Regions from separate parts of the Pseudoalteromonas sp. T1lg24 genome, predicted to be linked through region 3. Evidence: predicted binding sites of a transcription regulator. Region 3 holds the regulator's gene; each other region holds the start of a gene.
What was found. The regulator FliA, encoded in region 3, starts transcription of late flagellar genes. The targets are predictions, from matches to a motif close to CTAAAGNTNNNNNNNNNNNNGCCGATA.

Region 1: the regulator FliA is predicted to act here: its motif matches at 3,345-3,371, upstream of pomA (flagellar motor protein PomA).
Region 2: the regulator FliA is predicted to act here: its motif matches at 5,565-5,591, upstream of C2M30_RS04140 (flagellin N-terminal helical domain-containing protein).

What each region holds. Positions count from the first base shown of each region.
Region 1 is NZ_PQCB01000004.1:323,846-331,446, reverse strand. It holds gene C2M30_RS02815 (TonB-dependent receptor) at 1-1,483, shown strand, start outside; gene C2M30_RS02810 (flagellar motor protein MotB) at 1,551-2,468, opposite strand; gene pomA (flagellar motor protein PomA) at 2,472-3,233, opposite strand; gene xseB (exodeoxyribonuclease VII small subunit) at 3,663-3,950, shown strand; gene ispA ((2E,6E)-farnesyl diphosphate synthase) at 3,937-4,794, shown strand; gene dxs (1-deoxy-D-xylulose-5-phosphate synthase) at 4,864-6,729, shown strand; gene C2M30_RS02785 (ligand-binding sensor domain-containing diguanylate cyclase) at 6,801-7,601, opposite strand, start outside.
Region 2 is NZ_PQCB01000006.1:239,493-247,093, forward strand. It holds gene fliD (flagellar filament capping protein FliD) at 1-1,202, opposite strand, end outside; gene C2M30_RS04125 (flagellar protein FlaG) at 1,230-1,631, opposite strand; gene C2M30_RS04130 (flagellin N-terminal helical domain-containing protein) at 1,721-2,722, opposite strand; partial or broken gene C2M30_RS22100 (flagellin) at 2,919-3,197, opposite strand; partial or broken gene C2M30_RS22105 (flagellin N-terminal helical domain-containing protein) at 3,344-3,926, opposite strand; gene C2M30_RS04140 (flagellin N-terminal helical domain-containing protein) at 4,376-5,377, opposite strand; gene flgL (flagellar hook-associated protein FlgL) at 5,681-6,907, opposite strand; gene C2M30_RS04150 (FlgK family flagellar hook-associated protein) at 6,913-7,601, opposite strand, start outside.
Region 3 is NZ_PQCB01000006.1:108,025-115,625, reverse strand. It holds gene flhA (flagellar biosynthesis protein FlhA) at 1-381, shown strand, start outside; gene flhF (flagellar biosynthesis protein FlhF) at 403-1,785, shown strand; gene C2M30_RS03475 (MinD/ParA family ATP-binding protein) at 1,778-2,635, shown strand; gene C2M30_RS03470 (RNA polymerase sigma factor FliA) at 2,644-3,360, shown strand; gene cheY (chemotaxis response regulator CheY) at 3,411-3,794, shown strand; gene C2M30_RS03460 (protein phosphatase CheZ) at 3,811-4,584, shown strand; gene C2M30_RS03455 (chemotaxis protein CheA) at 4,599-6,812, shown strand; gene C2M30_RS03450 (protein-glutamate methylesterase/protein-glutamine glutaminase) at 6,824-7,601, shown strand, end outside.

The DNA of each region.
Region 1 (7,601 bases), on a different contig from region 3:
TATCGATACGTCAGTTATGGCTTCTGGTCCATTAATCGACGACCAACTTGCGTTTCGTTTTACAGGCCAGTTACTGAGCGGTGAATCGTACGATAACAGTGTAATTTATGAAAGCCACAATCCAACATTTGACTTAGATGAATTAAAAACAACACGACTAAAAGCAAAATTACTGTGGGAACCATCAGCATTAGAAGATTTTTCGGCATTGTTAACCATTTCAGATAACCGTGAAAAAGGCGATACCGGCCGTAAATATTTTAAAGCTGCTAATCCTTGGGATTATATTCCTACAGGTCAACGTTACATGGATACAGACAGCACAACGGTAAGCGCTAAGTTTGACTATAAAGCATCAAACAATATTGCATTTGATCTATTAATTGCGGGCATGGATTATCAATGGGGCTTTGATAGTTATGACCCAGACATTACGCGCCAGCAAACACTAACAACCGAAGAACAAAACCTTACTATCGATGGCAAGATGCGCTTTGGTTTAAACAATGATGCGCTTTATGGTTTTGTTGGTTTAGCCTATTTTGAGCGTGAACAAGATTATGAGAGTGTTGGCGGCTCAATTTATCATGGCCATGATGAAAGTGACTCAAAAGCCATTTATGGTGAAGTAAGTTATGTTTTTGCTGATGACTTTACCCTGATTGCAGGCGGTCGTGTGGAAAAAGAATCACAGTATCGCGATTATTTTGAGAATGAGCTATCGGTACTTGACCAAGACAACACCATTACTCTGCCAAAACTGGTACTGCAATATGCCATTTCAGATACGACAACAGCAACAGTGAGCGCGCGTAAAGGCTATAACTCAGCAGGCGGCGCACTCGATTGGTTTGCGGGTGAATACTATTATTATGATTCTGAATCGGTTAATACCTTTGAAACAGGAATTCGCTCTAGCCTAAATAATGGCAATATTAACGTAAGCGCTAACCTTTTCTACAATGACTATTCAGATTATCAAGCAACTAATTTAAAGCGCCGTATTGCAAATATCGACTCGGTCGTTACATACGGTTTAGAAGCCGAAATCAGCGCGATGGTAACGCAAGATCTTCGCTTAAACGCAGGTCTTGGCATAATGAACTCAGAAATAAAAGATGATAGCCCACAATACGAAAGCATTAATGGCAACGAACTCAGTTCGGCACCGGGCATTACAGCCAACTTAGGCGCAAGTTATTGGTTTACCGATGCCTTATCGGCCAAAGCATCCGTGTCATTTGTTGATGATTATTACGGTGAAATATCAAATACAGAAGAGCGCATCGCAGGCGATTACACGGTAGCGCGTGTCTCGCTTAACTACGAGCTTGAAAACTGGATCATCAATGCGTTTATCAATAACTTAGCTGACGAAGAAGCGGTTACGGTTTACGAACCAGCAGGTCGTCGTTTCCCTGACGGTTATGCCGCGGTTGTTGACCCACGCACATTTGGTGGCTCAATCACGTATCGCTTCTAATAAAAAATAACCATAAAAAAACCCCGCAGCTGCGGGGTTTTTTATTGAAAACGTTGGTCTTTGTGGTCTAATTTGACTGTAAATCAATTGGTGTCGATTCTTTTGCTTTACCTTGCATAATCGATATTTCAACCCGGCGGTTACGGCGACGCGACTCTTCATCAACATTCGGCTCTAACGGCCTAGTATCTGCTCGACCAATTACCACCATGCGACCTTTGTCAAACGACGGTACTTTTTGCATTTCCGTAGCTACCGCAACGGCTCGCTTAGCAGAAAGATCCCAATTATTAGTGTAAAGCTCGTTGCTTACTTGAAAATCATCGGTATGACCCGATACCGTAATTTCGCCGGGCACATCATTTAGTAATGCCGCTATTTCTTGAATAATCGGCTTAAACTGTGGCTGTAAAAATGCACTACCCGACGGAAATGAGCCATTTTCCCGAATACGGATCACAATTTGCTGACCGAGCGATTCTAATTCAATTGCGCCATCAATAATTTGTTGTTCCAGCTGCTGCGCGATTTTTTTAAGTAGCTCGTTGGTTTTTTCTTGCTGCGCTTCGCTGGCGGTTTGTTTAGAGGTACTTGCCGATTCGCCACCTCGGCGATTACCGCGTTGCTCTTGTCTGCCGCCTGCACTGTCTTCTTCACCGGCTTGAAATTCAAGCATTTGCTGAGTCATCTCAACGGTTTGCTGCTGAATTGTTTCTATCGGCGTTGGGTCGGGCTTACCTGGACGAAACTCCATCGCAATAACGCTAGTACCTTTGGGAATGTCTTTAACTTCAATCTTATTTTGTACACCAAATGCAAACTTCATCGAGCCTGCAATCTGCTTAAACTTCAGTACATCCATTTCTGAGAAAGCTAATAACAATACAAAGAAGCACATTAATAGCGACATTAAATCAGCAAAGGTGCCCATCCACGCCGGTAATCCGGGGGGCGGGCATTTACACTCTTCTGCTTCGTCCGACATCGTCTACCCCTCAGTATCCACTTGGCGTTTAGACTCTGCTAAATAGTTTTTCAAAATACCTTCGATCACTTTTGGATTTTGGCCATCTTGAATACCTAAAATAGCGTCTAAAATTAAGCGCTGATTGAGTTGCTCTTCGTCTTTGCGGTTTTCTAATTTAGCTTGAATTGGAATGGCGATTACGTTCGCAAGGAATGCACCATAAAGTGTTGTAAGTAAGGCAACCGCCATTGCTGGACCGATAGCTTTTGGGTCATCCATGTTCGATAACATGGCTACCAGACCAATCAAGGTACCAATCATGCCCATCGCAGGCGCAACATCACCCAATGCTTTAAATAATCCAGCACCAGCCTCATGACGAGTTGTGGTTAAACTAATATCTTTTTGCAATGTGGCACGCACTACATCAGCGTCATGACCATCCACTAACATATCAATGCCTTTACGCATAAAAGGGTTAGGAATATCAGCTTCTTCTAGTGCTAAAAAGCCGCCTTTACGGGCAGCGTCTGCCAGCTCTACTGATTTTTCGATAAGTTCTTCTGGCGCTTCAATTTTAAACATAAAGGCCTTACCAGCGACTTTACCTATGCCAAAAAATTGCCCCATAGTGTAGTTAGAGAGTACAACAAATAATGAACCACAAAATACAATGAGTACTGAGGGCACATCGACAAACATGCCAATATCACCACCCATGACCATTGCCATCACAATGAAACCGATTGCACCGACAATGCCTATAACCGTTGCTAAATCCACTTTGACTCCCAGTTGTAATACTTATAAACCAAGTTTGGGTTTTAAATTTGAGGCTCAATATGCTTGCGTGAAGACAAGATACCGTAACTATTATAATAATTTACTTTTATTTATCGGCAAGCGCTAGCAAAGTATTAGTAATTTATTTTGCATACATCAACTTAGCTTTCAATAAAAACACTGACATGATATCAGCCCCAGACAGAATCACCTTAATACTGCTAGATACTGATAGTAATAAAGTTTAGCTGCATTTATGACAAATTTATGCGCTCTAACCCAACCTTTAACAAATTAATTTAGCTCAAATAGGAGTAAAACAAAGCGTTAAAGCACATTCGTTAGGATATTTAGCAAGTTAAATTGAATTAGCGCGGCAATAACCATAAAATTAGCCAATTCTTTTTTACTTTGCGTGGCAGGTAACTTATGGCGAGCAAAAAGCCTGAAAATTTAAGCTTCGAAGAAGCCATTTCAGAACTTTCAACAATTGTAACTGAAATGGAACACGGTGATTTGCCTCTCGAAACAGCGTTAAAGCAATTTGAGCGTGGTATTGCCCTCGCCTCAGCTTCATCACAAAAGCTTGAGCAAGCACAACAAAAAGTGCAAATCTTGATGGGCAAAATGACAATGCCCAACTTGTGGATTTTAACCAATAGGCGTTCAATTGAATTCTGTCGACTCTATAATCTCTGCGTATTTGCCGCGCATTGAAGAAAATTTGAGTGCGCTGACCCCAGCGTCACATCACACGGATGAAAAACTCGTAGCCGCATGTCGCTACAGTTTATTAAATGGTGGAAAACGTTTACGACCGATTTTGGTTTACCTAACAGGTGAATTATTTAACGCCGACAACGCCGACCTAGACCGAATTGCATGCGCAATTGAGTGTATTCATAGCTATTCGTTAGTGCACGATGACCTGCCAGCGATGGATGATGATGAACTGCGCCGCGGCAGACCAACATGCCATATTGCCTACGATGAAGCGACTGCTATTTTAGTGGGCGATGCATTACAGTGTTTAGCATTTGAAACCATTACTGAATCACAATTCAATGGCACTACTGTTAACAACCAGCTAAAAATCGTAAACACGTTAGCAAATGCGTCTGGATTATTAGGTATGTGCGGCGGACAAGCACTTGATATTGCGGCAACCGATTCGGTAATTACCCTAACTCAACTTGAGCAAGTACATAAATTAAAAACCGGTGCACTGCTTAAATCGGCAATTAAGATGGGCGCTCTTGCCGGTAATGCCAACGAATTAGAAATTGCGGCACTAGCACGCTATGCTGAAGCAATTGGCCTTGCATTCCAAGTTCAAGACGACATTCTTGATGTTGAAGGTGATACGCACACTTTAGGTAAACCACAAGGGTCAGACATCGAAGCCAACAAAGCAACCTACCCTGCTTTACTGGGCATTGAAGGCGCGAAAGATAAAGCGCGAAATCTTGTGAACCAAGCAATTAACGCTTTGTCTGAAATAGATGCCGATACAGGTCGACTCAAAGCGATTGCAGAATATATAATTGCTAGAGATCACTGATCCCTAGTACGCCAAATAAGCGATAACAATAAATTGGCGACTCATTTTTAGGATAGAATTTAAAACATCATGACATTTGATAGTAGCAAGTATCCATTATTAAGCTTAGCGAATACGCCAGAGCAACTGCGCGAAATACCGCAGCAAAACTTGGCTGAGCTAAGCGATGAACTGAGAGAGTACTTACTTAACTCGGTATCACAAAGTAGTGGGCACCTCGCCTCAGGTCTTGGCACCGTTGAGCTAACTGTGGCGTTGCATTACGTATATAACACACCATTTGACCGTTTGATATGGGATGTTGGCCATCAGGCATATCCACATAAAATCTTAACTGGTCGCCGTGAGCAAATGCATACCATTCGCCAAAAAGATGGTTTGCACCCATTCCCTTTCCGTGAAGAAAGTGAATACGATACCTTTAGCGTAGGCCATTCAAGTACCTCAATCTCGGCGGCACTTGGTATGGCGCTGGCGTCTGAAAAAGAAGGCCAAGACCGTAAAGTCGTTGCCGTTATTGGTGATGGTGCGATTACTGCGGGTATGGCATTTGAGGCAATGAACCACGCCGGTGACTTAAATCCCGATATGCTGGTTATTCTAAACGACAACGAAATGTCGATTTCAGAAAACGTAGGTGCGCTCAACAACCACTTCGCGCGTATTCTGTCAGGTAGCTTTTATACCAACATTCGTGAAGGCGGTAAAAAACTACTATCAGGCATGCCACCGGTAAAAGAGCTGGCAAGTCGAATGGAAGAACACCTAAAAGGTATGGTGATACCAGGTACGTTTTTTGAAGAGTTAGGCTTTAACTACATAGGGCCAATTGATGGCCATGATGTTGGCATGCTAACCGACACCTTACGTAATATGCGTAACTTAAAGGGCCCGCAATTACTTCACGTTCGCACGCAAAAAGGTAAAGGCTATAAACCAGCAGAAGCAGATCCTATTGGCTACCACGGCGTACCGAAGTTTGACCCAAGCGAAACCAGCTTACCAAAGTCAAAACCAAGCGCACCTACTTTCTCAAAAGTATTCGGCGATTGGTTATGCGATATGGCCGCAAAAGACCCGAAGCTTATGGCAATTACGCCTGCGATGCGTGAAGGTTCAGGCATGGTGCGCTTTTCAAAAGAGTTCCCAAGCCAATATTATGATGCGGCAATTGCCGAACAACACGCGGTAACCTTAGGTGCGGGCTTAGCCTGTGAAGGACTTACCCCAGTTGTGGCGATTTACTCAAGCTTTTTACAACGTGGTTACGATCAACTTATCCACGATGTAGCTTTGCAAAATTTACCAGTAATGTTTGCCATCGATCGCGCTGGCGTGGTGGGTGCAGACGGTGAAACTCACCAAGGTGCATACGATTTAAGCTATATGCGCTGTATTCCAAATATGGTGATCATGGCACCAAGTGATTTAGACGAATGCCGTCAAATGCTTTACACCGGCCATCTTCATCAAGGACCAAGTGCGGTACGTTACCCTCGTGGCAGTGCAGGTGACATTATGCCAAATGATGCGATGAGCGCACTTGAAATTGGTAAAGCTAAGGTTATTCGTGAAGGTAAGGACACAGCAATTTTAAGCTTTGGTACCCTCCTTGATGAAGCAAAGCAAGTGGCTGAAGGGCTTAACGCGACGCTACTTGATATGCGTTTTGTTAAGCCACTTGACGAAACGGCAATTAAACAGCTTGCAGCTTCTCACAGCACCTTAGTTACCCTTGAAGATAACGCGCTTATGGGTGGTGCAGGCTCTGCTGTGAACGAGTTTGTTATGGCAGAAAAGTTAAACATTCCGGTACTTAACTTAGGCTTACCTGATGTGTTTATTAAACACGGTACGCAGCAAGAGATCCATCAAGAGCTTGGCCTTGACGCTGACGGTATTCAAAAGAGTATCGAAGCGTACTTAGCCAAATAGCGCATCCCTTAAGAATTCAGGTTTCAGCAACTTTCTGAAATCTGAATTCTCAATCCTCACACTTACCTATTTTATATCTCAGAAATATGCAGCTTAGCTTGCTCGGAATCTAATAACGATTCTAACTGCTGAGCAACACGTTCACTATCTTCAAATTCAAACGCATCGATATTATCTGAAAAGCTAAAGTAAGCGACACTGCCCGGTTTTTTCGCCTTTGCTTTTTGCAGTGCAATATCGGCAATTTTAATGGATGTTTCCCAGCTAATAATTTGCCCGCCTAGCAACGGTAGCGGATAAAATGCCCAACCAACCGAGCCTGTTAGTTTTGTTTTACGGCCATCAGGCATAACAAAGTTTTGCCCAGCAAGCTGATGACTAATACTGCGCGCAAACTGATGTACAGCGCTCTTTTGCATATCCCTTAGTAAAATCAAAAACTCGTCGCCACTCCAACGTACCACATAGTCGGCACCTTGTACCTGCTCTGTCAGCAAGGACGCAATTTGCTGTAAACAGTTATCGCCAGCAAACGAACCAAACACATCGTTTACGCGACTAAACTTATCCAAGTTCAAAATCAGCAGTGCCATACATTTACCCTGAATCTCAAGGCTTTCGCGGTTACTTTGGAAATGCTCGATGTCTTTCGGAAGTTGATCAAATAAGAAGCGACGGCTGCGAAGGCCTGTAAGCTCATCTGAGTGACTTACCAGTTTGAGCCTGTCATTGGCTTTATTAAGTTGCTCATTCGCAGAAATAAGCGCTTGAGTGCGCGTTTCAACTAAGCGTTCTAGTTCTTCTTGCTTACGACGCTCTTGATTGCGATAGAACAGAAACACAATATACAGGGCAAGAATAAACGACATCAC
Region 2 (7,601 bases), 130 kb from region 3:
CGTTGTTTTATAATGCCATCAGAATCCAAATAATTCGCTAACATCTCTTCAAACTTTTTTGCCACGCCATTTGGACCAGCAAACGCCATGCCAACATCGTCAAAATTTTCGTCTAACGCTTCATTAACGCTTCTCACTAACGTAGATTTCTCTAAATATCCCTTTTTATCAACACCTAAACCAATATCAAAGATGCTGCCAAAAGGGCCTGCATCAGTCAACTCTGTCGAAAGCGTATTGATTAACTGCGATTGAAGTGAGCGCATAGTACCATCACCAGCTAAACCTTGCTCTGGCCTGGTTTGAAACCCAATAGTCCCTACAAGATTGTTGTAGTCTGCAACAAACTTATCAATCAACTCGTTCACCGCTGTTTTATCATAGTCGATTGTTAACTTTGCGGACTCTCCTGCTTCAGTCAAAGCCAATGCTTTAATTGTCATGTCTTGAACTGCGTCTTTAAAAGTGTTGCTGCTATTTGTAATTTCTAAACCATCAACTTTAATAATGGCATCTGTTGCTTTATCTTCCGTAGCAATGGCCATGCCACCGGTACCACCGCCATTCGCAACTGTCGATACTTTATCTAATTCGGCTGTATTATTAGTTATAGCTAGGTCGTTTCCTGCGCCAGTTTCGTTAGAAGTGAGAACAAGCTTAGATTCACTGCCTGTGTTTACAATATTTGCCGTAACGCCAAAATTTGTACTTGCATCATTGATTGCGGTGCGTAAATCTTCAAGTGTCGCTCCTGCATCCAACGTTACATCGAAACTTTTAGAACCAGCAGTAAAAGTCAATTGACCACCACTTGCAGTAACTACATCAGTTGACGATGAGTAAGACGACCCTGCATCAGAAACAGCTCTCGAACCTTGCGCCAACTGCGTTACTTCAACATTAAAGTTACCTGCCGTAGAGCCTGACGTAGTGGTAACGGATATTGCATCTCCAGAAGCTGGCTGTTTGATACTAGCTGTCCGATTATTAAAATTATCGATATCAGCCAATTTCTCTAGCGTTTCTTGAAACTGTTTAAGCGCCGACTTAATAGCCCCTACACCAGACAGCTCTACTTGAATAGCTTCATCTCTGGCAATAAACGCTTCCATTTTTGGAACATTTTCAGCGTTAATCGATGCATTGACAATTGCCTCAAGATCGAGCCCTGATGCAACACCTAATGATGTAATAGACGCCATGTAAAACCTCCAAAATATAACTTCTTACTATACAACTGAATCAAAAATCAGAGCACTACTGTTTAACTTATCGGCAAATTCATCTAAAGCTTTAGCCATTTCGCTAAACTCTCTGGGCGGTATCTCCCGGATAATTTCACTGCTATCTTTATCGACAACCTTGATAATGGGTGGATCACCCAATTCATCAAACTCAAAAACTAAATTCGTTGACTGAATTGGAATGAATTGATTTATTTTCTCTAAGTTTTTTCGTATGTCTTCAAAAAAAGATGCGCGCTCAGCTTCAGTGCTCGGTCTTGGTTCAACTACTTCCTCAACTTGTTGCGTTTTAGATACAGTTTCCGTGCCAACATCTTCTTTTACATTACTATTTGGTACTAACTCCGAAATCACAGAGTTTTCAGCCATTGAGCTAATATTCTGCATATCCCCCTCCGATTCATATGTACCTAATTCAATTATACACTAACCAGCGGAAGTAGCCTCTCGATGCTACTTCCGCCAATCATTTTGCATTACCCTAATAGCGACAATGCTACTTGAGGACGCTGATTTGCTTGACTTAGAATTGAAGTACTTGCTTGTTGTAAGATTTGATTACGTGTCAATGCTGCAGTTTCTGTTGCAAAGTCAGTATCACGAATACGTGAACGAGCTGCACTTAAGTTTTCTGAAACATTTGATTGGTTACGAATTGATGATTGGAATCGGTTTTGTACCGCACCAAGCTCTGAACGCTTTTTATCAACTACTGCAATTAGCGCATCCATACCAGCCATAACTTGCTGCGCATTCGCTTGTGTTGATACTGAAATACCTGTTTCAGTAAATACTGTCGCAAATGTACCTGACGCATCGTAATCAGAGTCGATTGATGACAATACTGATTGTTGAGATGTACCAATTAAAGCACCATCCGACGACGCACCGTGTAGAGTTTTACCTGTTACAGTTGACGCAGCTCCTGCGATACCTGAAAGTGTGAAACCGCCGTTTGCCGTTAAGCTATTACCCGCAGCTGTTCCGCCTACACTCTTCATACTAAAGCCGATAGTTTGTACAGCATCTGCACCCACCTGGAAACTCGCTTCATATGAACCGTCAAGTAAGTTAGTACCACCAAACGTTGTATCAGACGCAACACGATTTACTTCATCCATCAATTGACGGATTTCTTCTTGCAGCGCTAGACGGTCTTCATCAGTATTTGAACCGTTTGATGCTTGTTGCGAAAGTGTACGTACACGCTGGAACATCGACGTAATTTCTTCCATCGCACCTTCGGCAGTTTGCGATAGTGAAATACCATCGTTTGCATTTCGAATACCTTGACCCAAACCATTAATTTGACCAGTTAAACGGTTTGAAATTTGTAGACCAGCCGCATCATCTTTCGCACCATTAATACGCAAACCAGACGATAATCGCTGGAAAGATGTATCTAGACCAGATTCAGACTTACTTAACTGTCTTTGAGCATTTAATGAGCTCACATTTGTATTTACATATAAAGCCATAATTGCCTCCGCTTTATTAACTTAAGCGTTCAATAATTAAGTACCCCTACTCAATAATTGAACCCAATTTAGAATCCTAATTTAGGTGTTCTAACTGGAGTATCGACTTCTGAACAAAAAGCTTTAGCTTTTTTTAAAATATTTTTTCAGGCATAAAAAAACCTCCATAAAGGAGGTTTTTTTATATGGCTTATTATTAGCCTTGTAATAAGCTCAATGCAGCCTGCGGACGCTGATTCGCCTGACCTAAAATAGTCTGGCTTGCCTGTTGAAGGATTTGCGCACGAGTCAATGATGCCGTTTCTTTCGCAAAATCTGCATCTTTAATACGTGATTTAGCGGCACTTAGGTTTTCAGCAATATTTGATTGGTTTCGAATTGTCGATTGGAAACGGTTTTGCACCGCACCAAGCTCAGAGCGCTTTTTGTCGACAACAGCGATCAGCGAATCCATGCCCGCCATTACCATTTGTGCGCCAACCTGAGTCGATACAGAGATACCTGTCTCGGTATAAACGCTGGCGAATGTATCTGTCGCTGTGTAATCAGAGTCAAGCGATGAAGGTACTGCTTGTTGAACTGAATCAATTAATGCGCCATCGGAAGCTGCGCCATGTAACGGTTTACCTGTAACAGCAGATGCAATACTTGCAATACCTGATAGCGTAAAGCCCCCATTCGCCGTCAGAGAATTGGCACCATTATCGGTTGTACCAACCTCTTTCATACTAAAACCAATTACCTGCACTGCATCAGCGCCTACTTGGAAACTAGCTTCATATGAACCGTCAAGCAAATTCTGACCACCAAACGTTGTATCTGAAGCTACACGGTTAACCTCATCCATTAATTGACGAATTTCTTCTTGCAGAGCAAGACGATCTTCATCTGTATTTGAGCCATTAGCCGCCTGTTGAGAAAGTGTCCTTACTCGCTGAAACATAGTGGTAAGTTCTTCCATCGCGCCTTCAGCGGTTTGAGCTAGTGAAATGCCATCATTTGCATTTCGATTACCTTGCTCTAAACCCATTATTTGTGATTGTAATCGATCTGAAATCTGTAGACCTGCCGCATCGTCTGCAGCACTGTTAATACGTAGGCCTGAAGACAAACGTTTAAATGCGGTGTCCAAATCCCCCCCAGAGCGTTCTAGTTGTCTCTGGGCATTTAGTGAGCTTACATTTGTATTTACATATAAAGCCATAACCTTACTCTCTCTATCTCTTTTTATATTGGTTAGATATAAATAACCCGATAAACACAGTGCAACGCACTTCTTGCAACATTGCCTCTAGGGTTTAGGAAAATATTTGCCTTTAGGTATGCTAAGCGGCAAAAGTATTCCGAATTTTCCTACATATCTTGTTCGAATAAATTTAATTCAATATCTATGCCATAAAAGATAAAAACAAAAAAAGGTTCCATTGTTGGAACCTTTTAAAAAGAGAATACGAAAGTAAGGGTGAAATATAGCGACGTCAAAAAACTTGTTTTATAATTGGTACTATATTTGCTTAATCAATTTAGTACGAGAGACCTTAGGGTTTCTTATACTTACTTGTTTGGATGTTTTATAGCAGTTGCCTCCGCTTTAAATATCCGTTTCTAATGCCCTTATCTACTACCCCATTTGATAAGGGCATTTCTCTTAAATTACCCTAGTAGACTCAATGCCGCCTGTGGACGCTGGTTAGCTTGGCTCAAGATTGTTTGACTTGCTTGCTGTAAAATCTGGTTACGCGTTAATGCCGCTGTTTCTTGCGCAAAGTCTGCATCTTTAATACGAGATTTAGCTGCACTTAAATTTTCACCAATATTCGACTGGTTACGAATAGTTGATTGGAATCGGTTTTGTACCGCACCAAGCTCTGAACGCTTTTTATCAACTACTGCTATTAGCGCATCCATACCAGCCATAACTTGCTGCGCATTCGCTTGTGTTGATACTGAAATACCTGTTTCAGTAAATACTGTCGCAAATGTACCTGACGCATCGTAATCAGAGTCGATTGATGACAATACTGATTGTTGAGATGTACCAATTAAAGCACCATCCGACGACGCACCGTGTAGAGTTTTACCTGTTACAGTTGACGCAGCTCCTGCGATACCTGAAAGTGTGAAACCGCCGTTTGCCGTTAAGCTATTACCCGCAGCTGTTCCGCCTACACTCTTCATACTAAAGCCGATAGTTTGTACAGCATCTGCACCCACCTGGAAACTCGCTTCATATGAACCGTCAAGTAAGTTAGTACCACCAAACGTTGTATCAGACGCAACACGATTTACTTCATCCATCAATTGACGGATTTCTTCTTGCAGCGCTAGACGGTCTTCATCAGTATTTGAACCGTTTGATGCTTGTTGTGAAAGTGTACGTACACGCTGGAACATAGTTGTAATTTCTTCCATCGCACCTTCAGCAGTTTGCGCCAAAGAGATACCGTCATTTGCATTTCGGTTACCTTGGCTTAAACCTTGAATTTGTGACTCTAAACGGTCTGAAATTTGTAAACCTGCTGCATCGTCAGCTGCGCTGTTGATACGAAGGCCTGATGATAAACGCTGAAAAGATGTGTCTAGTGCGTTACCAGAGTTACTTAACTGACGTTGTGCATTTAATGAACTAACATTTGTATTTACATAAAGTGCCATGACTCATTCTCCCGAAGTAAAATTTACTTACTTTCAATTTCTCTTTTAAAGAGAGTTACTTTTTAATTTGTATCTCTCTAAGTTACTTTCGTTATCGGGAGGAATAAAAATTCCTTTAGTTTATTTTTTAATTTTTTTAAATTAAAACAAATACTTGAAGTGAATTTAAAAAGCGGGTTATTAACTATATCGACTGTGACTTAATAAACTTTAGCGGTATACGTAGTATTTGTATCAAAATAGTTAAAAACACATTAAAAAAGCGAGGAAAAACCTCGCTTCAAATCAGGAAAAATTATTTTCCTATCGAATATAATCAAATAATGATAGCTGCGTTAAGCGGCCAAATGTTGCCTGTGAAGCCTGCAACGCTGTCTCTTCTTTTGTTAATTCAGAAATTGCCGCTGCCATATCTAATTCAATTAAATTTGCTTTAGACTCTTTGTGATTAATATTGATATCAGTTGTCGAATCAAGCAACCTCTCTGCAACTTTCAAGCGGCCTCCCAAGTTTGCCTGGGTGATCGATATTTGGTTTTGCGCATTAGTTAACCCAGTGATCCCATCTGCTAAAAATTCCCTGTAGGCATCATTGGACAATCCGGGGGTGGTTAAACCGGTAATTAACTCTTCTAAAGTATTCAACATGTTTTTCTTTTCCGGCGGTGCTAAAGAAAAATCTGCCGTACCCGGTGCTGCACCAGAAAGATCTATTTCCATACCCTGGAAATTTATTGCCTCGCCATTATAGTTACCTGATGCTACTGGCGTACCGCCAAGTGTTATTGCATAAGTGTCAGGCGCACCAGCAGTTACGGTCACTTGTAAATCATTATTTGCAGGAACAAGAGGATCATAATTAGCTTTGTGATATGCATCGAACTGAGCTTGCTCTTTGACAATAACAGATCCAGCTGTGATACCGCCACCTACCGTGGGAGTATTTGTATTAACGTTTAGTCGTGCGTCCACTTTTTCAAACGCATCAATACCATTATCACTAGATCGCAAGGTTATACCAACCGCCAATTGCATCTCATGATTTCCTTGGTCACCTTGATAATCATAAGAGCCTGTTGCACCGTTGTAGGAATACGTTTGCACATTATCCTGAAAACCTGAAAAGATAAACTTTCCATCTTCAGATTTTGAATTCATTAAATCATACAGTGTTGCTTGAATAGACTTCATTTCTTCAGCAATCGTTGCTCTGTCTTGCTCTGTAAGCGCGCCATTACCGGCCTGAACCGTCAATTGATAACCTCGCTGTAAAGAGGTTTTAATATTTTGTAATACACTTTCTTCAGTTTTTAGTTTGCTCGTCAGATAACTATTGTTCTTTTGAAACTGTTCATTTATATTAATGCGTTCACTAAAGAGTAACGCTTGAGCAGATGCGGCGGGATCGTCAGACGGTGTTAGAATACGCGTTTGGGTCGAAACCTTTTCTTGTGCAATCGCAACCTTCTGCTGATTATCTAAAATTTTATCAAGGTTGTTTTGATACATAATGTTATTTGATAAACGCATTAGATTTACCTCGCTGCATTCAATATGGTGTCGAAAACCGTTCTGGCGGTCGATAAAATTTGTGCAGCTGCAGAATACGACTGCTGAAATCTCAACAAGTTTGCAGCTTCTTCATCCAAATTAACGCCTGAAATAGACTCGTACCAGGCATTTGATTGATTAGCTAACGCTTCAAAGGCTACTTGATTCGTTTTAGCAGACGAAGTTCTGATACCAACATCAGTAATTAAGTTACCGTAAGCCTCATTCAATGTCGTTAGATTGTCGCCACCAGCCGATGTTTCAATATTTGCTCTGACTAGTTCTTTATCTTGCAGTCCTGCCAACATTAAACCATTTCGATTGTCATCAAAACCGTTTGTGTTAAATTCCACCGTGAATGAATCACCAGTATTTGGCGCGCCTTCTAAACTAAAATCAAAACCATAGGTATTGTAAGGGGCCCCAGCTTGATTTAACACATTGTCATATGGTGGCGTTAGTACCACAGTTGTTGTAACAGCTGGAGTGCCATCCGTTATATCAAACTCATTTGGGTTGGCTGTTTTTGTAATAGTAATAGGGCCATTGGTTAAAGACGGAGGCGGACCTGCTGTAAAACCTGCAGCCGTTGTATCCGTGACTGTACCACCTGAAATACTGCCTGTACCTTGGTTATTAATATTACTATTTGTTCGGATCGGCGATGCTAACG
Region 3 (7,601 bases):
CCAGACGTACTAACCGCTGCAGTTAGAATTTCACTACGTCGATTAATCGTTCAAGACGTTGCTGGCAATGCGCCAGAAATCCCTGTCATAACATTGGCGCCTGAGTTGGAACAGATGTTGCATCAGTCCCTTCAAAGTGCAGGTGACGAAGGTGCTGGCATTGAGCCAGGGCTCGCAGAAAGACTACAAAACTCTCTCGGCGATGCGCATCAAAACCAGGAAATGGCGGGTGAACCTTCAATACTGTTGACATCAGGTATGTTGCGCAGCGTGTTATCGCGATTTGTGAAACACAGCCTACCGGGTTTGCGCGTGATGTCATATCAGGAAGTACCTGAAGAAAAACAGATCAAAATTGTTTGCTCAGTCGGTCAACAGTGATAAGTAGAGACGAGGTGTCACATGAAAATTAAACGTTTTTTTGCTAAAGATATGCGCAGCGCGTTGAATGAAGTAAAGCATGAGCTAGGTCCTGATGCAGTTATCATGTCAAATAAGCGCATGGCTGATGGTGTTGAAATTGTGGCAGCTGTTGATTATGAAAAGTCAGTTCAAGCTGCACCTGCAGCGCCTAAGTTAAGTGAAGAAAAGCCTCGTTTTAGTAATAATTTTGTTAAGCCAAAACCACAAACAGCGACCCCTGAAAAACAAGCTGCGGTAGCAGACAGTTTATCGGCATTACTTGAGCGCCAAGCGAAAAAATCACCTCAATTTGATAAAGCACCTGAGCCAAAGCAGCCTCGTAATTGGTTTGATGACGATGATTCACTCACATCGACACAGCAAGATGCCCTCGATAGCTTTGCTAAGCCAAAGCAACAAAGCAGTTATGGCAACCAAGCTCAGTCGCTTGATGAAATGCAAGCGATGCGTGATGAAATGGCTTCGATCAGACAGTTACTTGAGCACCAACTTTCTGGCTTAATGAATGAAGATATGGCGCGCCGTGACCCAACTCGTGCTCTTTTACTCGACCGTTTGAAAGGTATGGGTATCAGTGAGGCAGTAGCGGACCAGCTCGCGTGTTTTATTCCAGATGACGTTGCACCGCGTCAAGCGTGGCAAGAAACGCTTAATATGCTGAGCAAACAACTATACACGGCGAATAACGAAATTTTGCGTCGTGGTGGTGTATATGCCTTAGTTGGTCCTACGGGCGTTGGCAAAACCACGACCGTGGCCAAGCTAGCTGCACTTGGCGCACAAAAATTTGGCGCCAACAATATCGCGCTAATCACAACAGATACTTATCGTATTGGCGCATATGAGCAATTATCGACTTATGGTCGTATTATTGGCTGCCCAGTAAAGCAAGTTAAAAATGCAGAAGAACTCACTGAAATTCTTTATCATTTAAGAAATAAGCGTCTAGTATTAATTGATACAGCAGGAATGAGCCAACGAGATATACGTTTGACTGAGCAACTTAACACCTTAATGCGCAATAGCCGAGTAGATATTCGCAGTTACCTTGTGTTAAGTTCAACAGCACAGCTTGAAGTACAGCAAGAGGCGATTAAACAGTTCAAACAGGTACAGTTAAGTGGTTGTATCTTCACAAAACTTGATGAATGTCTAAGTTTAGGTGAAATTATCAGTGTAGCCATTCAAAATCGTCTGCCAATAGGCTATCTTACCAATGGGCAGCGTGTACCAGAGGACATTCGTGTGGCAAATGCGGAAAAATTGGTCAGCAAAGCTCAGCAGTTGTATGCAAAACGAACAAACGCGCAAGCAAGACGTGCATCAAGCATGGCGCATCAAGCAGTAGGAATGTATGATTAACCCAGAATTAGATCAAGCTAGTGGCCTGCGGAAAATGAAAAACAACAACAAGGCTGTAAAAGTAATTGCGGTAACTGGAGGTAAAGGGGGAGTTGGTAAAACCAATGTCTCTCTAAACATGGCAATCGCCATGGCTCAGCAAGGCCAAAAAGTACTGGTACTCGATGCCGATTTGGGTTTAGCAAACTGTGATGTAATGCTGGGTTTGCGTGTAGAGCGTAACCTTTCTCACGTGCTTTCAGGTGAATGTGACCTCGAAGATATCTTAGTTGAAGGGCCGTATGGTATGAAAATTGTACCTGCGACATCTGGCTCTCAAAACATGGTGGAATTAACACCATCTGAACACGCTGGCCTAATTCGCGCTTTTGGCGAATTAGACTCACACTATGATGTACTAGTCGTTGACACTGCGGCCGGTATTTCAGATATGGTGCTTAGTTTCTCTCGCGCTTCACAAGATGTGCTTGTTGTTGTGTGTGATGAACCAACATCAATAACCGATGCTTACGCACTGATTAAAGTGTTAAGCCGTGAGCACGGTGTGTACAAATTTAAAATAGTTGCGAACATGGTACGCAGCTTAAAAGAAGGCCAAGAGCTTTTCGCAAAATTATCAAAAGTAACTGACCGCTTTTTAGATGTATCGCTTGAGCTAGTCGCAACAGTTCCATTTGATGAAAATATTCGAAAAGCGATTCGTAAACAAAAAACCATTGTTGACGTATTTCCAAAATCGCCTGCAGCAATTGCGTTCAAAGCACTTGCAACTAAAGCGGCGAGCTGGCCAATTCCAAATCAGCCGTCAGGACACCTAGAGTTTTTCATTGAGAAACTGGTTAGTAATTAGGAACGCCTATGAAAAGAACCGCTGCCTATGCTAATCAAAATCAATTATCGCAACTTGTCGAACAGCATACGCCGTTGGTTAAACGCATTGCCTACCATATTTTAGCGCGTCTGCCGGCGAGCGTTATTGTCGAAGACCTCATTCAGGCGGGCATGATAGGACTCATTGAGGCTGCTAAGAACTTTGATGGCAGTAAAGGTGCGAGCTTTGAAACCTATGCGGGTATTCGGATTCGCGGTGCAATAATTGATGAAACGCGTAAAGGAGACTGGGTACCTCGCTCAGTACATAAAAACGCCCGTGAAGTCGCCGCAGTCATCAATCAGCTAGAATCATCACTCGGACGTGAACCAAAAGACAGTGAAGTAGCTGAAAAACTTGATATTACGTTAGATGAGTACCATCATATTCTAAGGGATATAAGCAATGGTAAAATTATCGGCATTGAAGATCTCGGTGTTGATGAAGATGTCATCGACGCAGGGCTCGGCAATAAAGAACAAAATCCATTAGTTGATATTCAACAGGATAAATTTAATAAAGCGTTAGTAGAGGCAATACAAACTTTGCCAGAAAGAGAAGCGTTAGTGCTGTCACTTTACTACAATGATGAAATGAATTTAAAAGAAATTGGGCTAATTCTTGAAGTGAGTGAATCAAGAGTGAGCCAAATACATAGTCAGGCCATGGTGCGCCTTAAAGCAAAAGTCCATGACTGGATATAGAATAAAAGTAGTAAGTAAACAATTAGGTGCATACCTCACTGGAGGATATTTTGGATAAAAACATGAAAATTCTTGTAGTTGACGACTTTTCAACGATGAGAAGAATCATTAAAAACCTGTTAAGAGATCTTGGTTTCACAAACGTGCAAGAAGCAGACGACGGTAGCACTGCGCTACCAATGCTGCAAAACCAAGAGTTTGACTTTGTAGTTACGGATTGGAATATGCCAGGTATGCAAGGTATAGATTTGCTGCGCGCGATTCGCGCGGATGACAGTCTAAAACACATACCGGTACTAATGGTAACTGCGGAAGCCAAAAAAGAGCAGATCATTGCTGCAGCGCAAGCAGGTGTAAACGGTTATATCGTTAAACCATTTACAGCAGCAACGCTTAAAACAAAGCTTGATAAAGTTTTTGAGCGTTTAGGCTAACGGGAAGGAGAGGTTTATGTCAGCAAGTGCTGCGCCTCAAATTACCTTAGAACAAGCTAAGCAGCTAGTTGCGTTTCTTGAAAACGATGAGCAACAACAAGCGCAAGAGCTGCTAAAGCAAGTTACGGCAATTGAGCAAGATGAATTATTTGGTGAGGTAGGCAAACTAACTCGTCAACTGCATGATTCATTGAAAAATTTTCAACTTGATACCACTTTATCGGCGTTAACAACTGAGTCTATTCCTGACGCAAAAGAACGTCTCAATTATGTTATGGAAATGACAGAGCAAGCTGCGAATACAACGATGGACGCCGTTGAAGCATCGCTGCCTATTGCCGATAACTTGCAAACAGGTCTCAACAATATTAAGCCCAAATGGGACAAATTAATGTCGCGAGATCTTAAAGTTGGTGAGTTTAAAGTGTTATGTCATGAGCTAAACGGCTTTATGGACGAAGCAAAAACAAATTCTGATAAATTAAATGCATTAATGACAGAAGTGCTCATGGCCCAGGGTTATCAGGACCTCACAGGTCAAGTTATTCGACGCGTAATCGAGCTTGTCCGCGAAGTCGAGGATAGCCTGATTCATATGTTAACCGTGTTTGGCACACCTGTAGAACATGATGAATCGCCTGAAACGACAATACAACAAGAACAACAAATGGTTGCTGATGGTGAATTAGACCAAGTAGCTGAAGGTCCAATTATAAATGCTGAATCACGTGAAGATGTGGTTTCAGGTCAAGATGAAGTAGACGATCTGCTGTCTAGTTTGGGCTTCTAATCGGAGAAAAATGCATGAGCTTTGATGTCGATGAAGATATTTTACAAGACTTTTTAGTCGAAGCCGGTGAAATCTTAGAGTTGCTCTCAGAACAGTTAGTTGAACTGGAAAATAATCCAGAAGATGCTGATTTACTGAATGCGATATTTAGAGGGTTTCATACCGTAAAAGGGGGCGCTGGCTTCTTGTCTATGACAGAGCTAGTCGATGCATGTCACGGCGCAGAAAATATTTTCGATGTTTTACGACAAGGCCAACGCAGGGTTACTCCTGAATTAATGGATGTGATTTTACAGGCACTTGATACCATCAATGAAATGTTTGCTCACATTCAAAATCGCGCTCAGCCCGATCCTGCTGACCCGCAGTTATTGGCAGAACTACATAGACTTAGTCAGCCTGAAAGCGCAGATGAAGCACCGGTAGCTGAAGCGCCAGCAGAAGAAATTGTCGAGCCAGAAGCAGTCGAAGAAGACCCGTTTGGTGATATTTTATTTGATGCTGATGCGCCAAGTGATGAAGCACAATCTTCTGGTGATAGCGTTGACGATATCACAGAAGAAGAATTTGAAAGCCTGTTAGATGAGTTGCACGGCTCTGGTAATGGCCCAGCCTCTAATGCAGCGCCAGAAGCGAGTGAAGGTAGCGACTCTGATGAAATCACTGATGATGAATTTGAAAGCTTACTAGACGAATTACATGGGGCTGGTTCATTCGGTGGTGCGTCTGAGACGAGTGCGCCAGAAAGTGCAGCTCCTGCAGCTTCATCAGGCGACGATGAAGACATTACCGAAGATGAATTCGAAGCCTTGCTTGATGAACTTCATGGCAAGGGCAGTGCGCCAAGCACTGCTGAAAAATCATTTAATACTGATGCGGTAGCGGCAAAACCGGCAGCGCCAACACCACCTCCTGCGGCTAAGCCAACGCCGGCGAAACCACAAGCTCCAGCACCAAAACCAGCAGCTGCTAAGCCTGCTGCGCCAAGTGCAGCCAAACCAGCTGCAGCACCAAGTAAAGCACCAGCTAAACCGGCAGCGCCACCGGCTGAAACGACAGTGCGTGTAGATACCAAACGCCTTGACCAAATCATGAATATGGTCGGCGAACTGGTATTGGTTCGAAATCGACTTGTCAGCTTAGGTGCTAACGTTAGTAATGAAAGTATGGGTAAAGCCATTTCTAACTTAGATGTGGTGACCGCAGACTTACAAGGCGCGGTAATGAAAACCCGGATGCAGCCAATCAAAAAAGTATTTGGCCGTTTCCCTCGCGTTGTACGTGACTTAGCTCGCAGCTTGAAAAAAGAAATTAATTTACAGCTAGTTGGTGAAGAAACAGATTTAGATAAAAACCTTGTTGAGGCACTTGCAGATCCGCTAGTTCACCTTGTACGTAACTCGGTGGATCACGGTATTGAAATGCCAGACGATCGTGAAGCTGCAGGCAAACCACGCACCGGTACGGTGACGCTGTCAGCATCACAAGAAGGTGACCATATCTTGCTTACCATTGAAGATGATGGTGCGGGTATGGACGCAGAAAAGCTGAAAAGTATAGCGATTGGTAAAGGTGTAATAGATGCCGACCAGGCAGCTCGACTGTCAAACAACGAAGCGTATAACTTAATCTTTGCGCCAGGTTTCTCTACCAAAGAAGAGATTTCTGATATTTCTGGTCGTGGCGTGGGTATGGACGTGGTTAAAACCAAAATTACCCAATTAAACGGTACAGTGAATATCGAATCAGAAAAAGGTAAAGGCACAGTACTTGAAATTAAAGTACCACTGACGCTCGCTATTCTGCCTACTTTAATGGTCGTAGTTGGTCAGCAAACGTTTGCATTACCACTTGCAGGTGTAAGTGAGATTTTCCACTTAGATCTTACTAAAACAAATCTAGTTGATGGGCAGCTAACGATTATCGTACGTGATAAAGCGATTCCGTTATTCTATCTAGAAAAATGGTTGTTACGGAACCCTCGCAGCGAACAAAAGCGTTCGCAGGGGCATGTTGTTATTGTGCAATTAGGTACGCAACAAATGGGCTTTGTGGTTGATTCCTTAATTGGTCAGGAAGAAGTGGTAATCAAACCATTAGATGCATTATTGCAAGGTACGCCGGGTATGGCGGGCGCAACAATTACGTCAGATGGTGGCATTGCACTAATTTTAGATGTACCAAGCTTGTTAAAGCACTACGCAGGCCAAGGTCGCAATAAAAAGTAAGAGAGCACTTAATGACAATTAGGGTTTTAGTAGTAGATGATTCAAGCTTTTTTCGCCGTCGTGTGAGTGAAATCTTGAGTCAAGATCCCAATATTGAAGTGATTGGCACAGCTAACAATGGTAAAGAGGCGGTTGAAAAAACTGCCGAATTACGACCATCGGTTATCACAATGGATATTGAGATGCCTGTGCTTGACGGTATTAGCGCTGTAAAGCAAATAATGCAGCAAACGCCGACACCAATATTAATGTTCTCTTCGTTAACGCATGATGGAGCAAGTGCAACGCTTGATGCACTTGATGCCGGCGCGTTAGACTTTTTACCTAAAAAGTTTGAAGATATTGCTCGCGACAAAGAAGAAGCAACGAAAGTACTTCAACAAAAAGTTAAAGAAATAGGCCGTCGCCGAGTAGGCGGTTTTAGGCCACAGCGTGCAACATTAAATCAAGCGTCTACGGCAAGAACAACACCTGAGCGCAGCACTAGCTCAACGTTACGCCAGCCTGATAGAACCTTTGCTGCTCGCTCCACACCGGCTGATTCGCGCGCGGCAACTAAAAGCGAAAGACCAAAAGCATCTGGTAAACAATATAAGTTAATGGCAATTGGTACTTCTACAGGTGGTCCGGTTGCGCTGCAAAAAGTGCTTACGCAGTTACCAGCCAACTTTCCTCATCCAATTTTGTTGATTCAACATATGCCTGGTGCATTTACACCGGCATTTGCACAGCGATTGGATTCACTTTGTCGAATCAAAGTTAAGGAAGCAGAAAACGGCGATTTGCTCA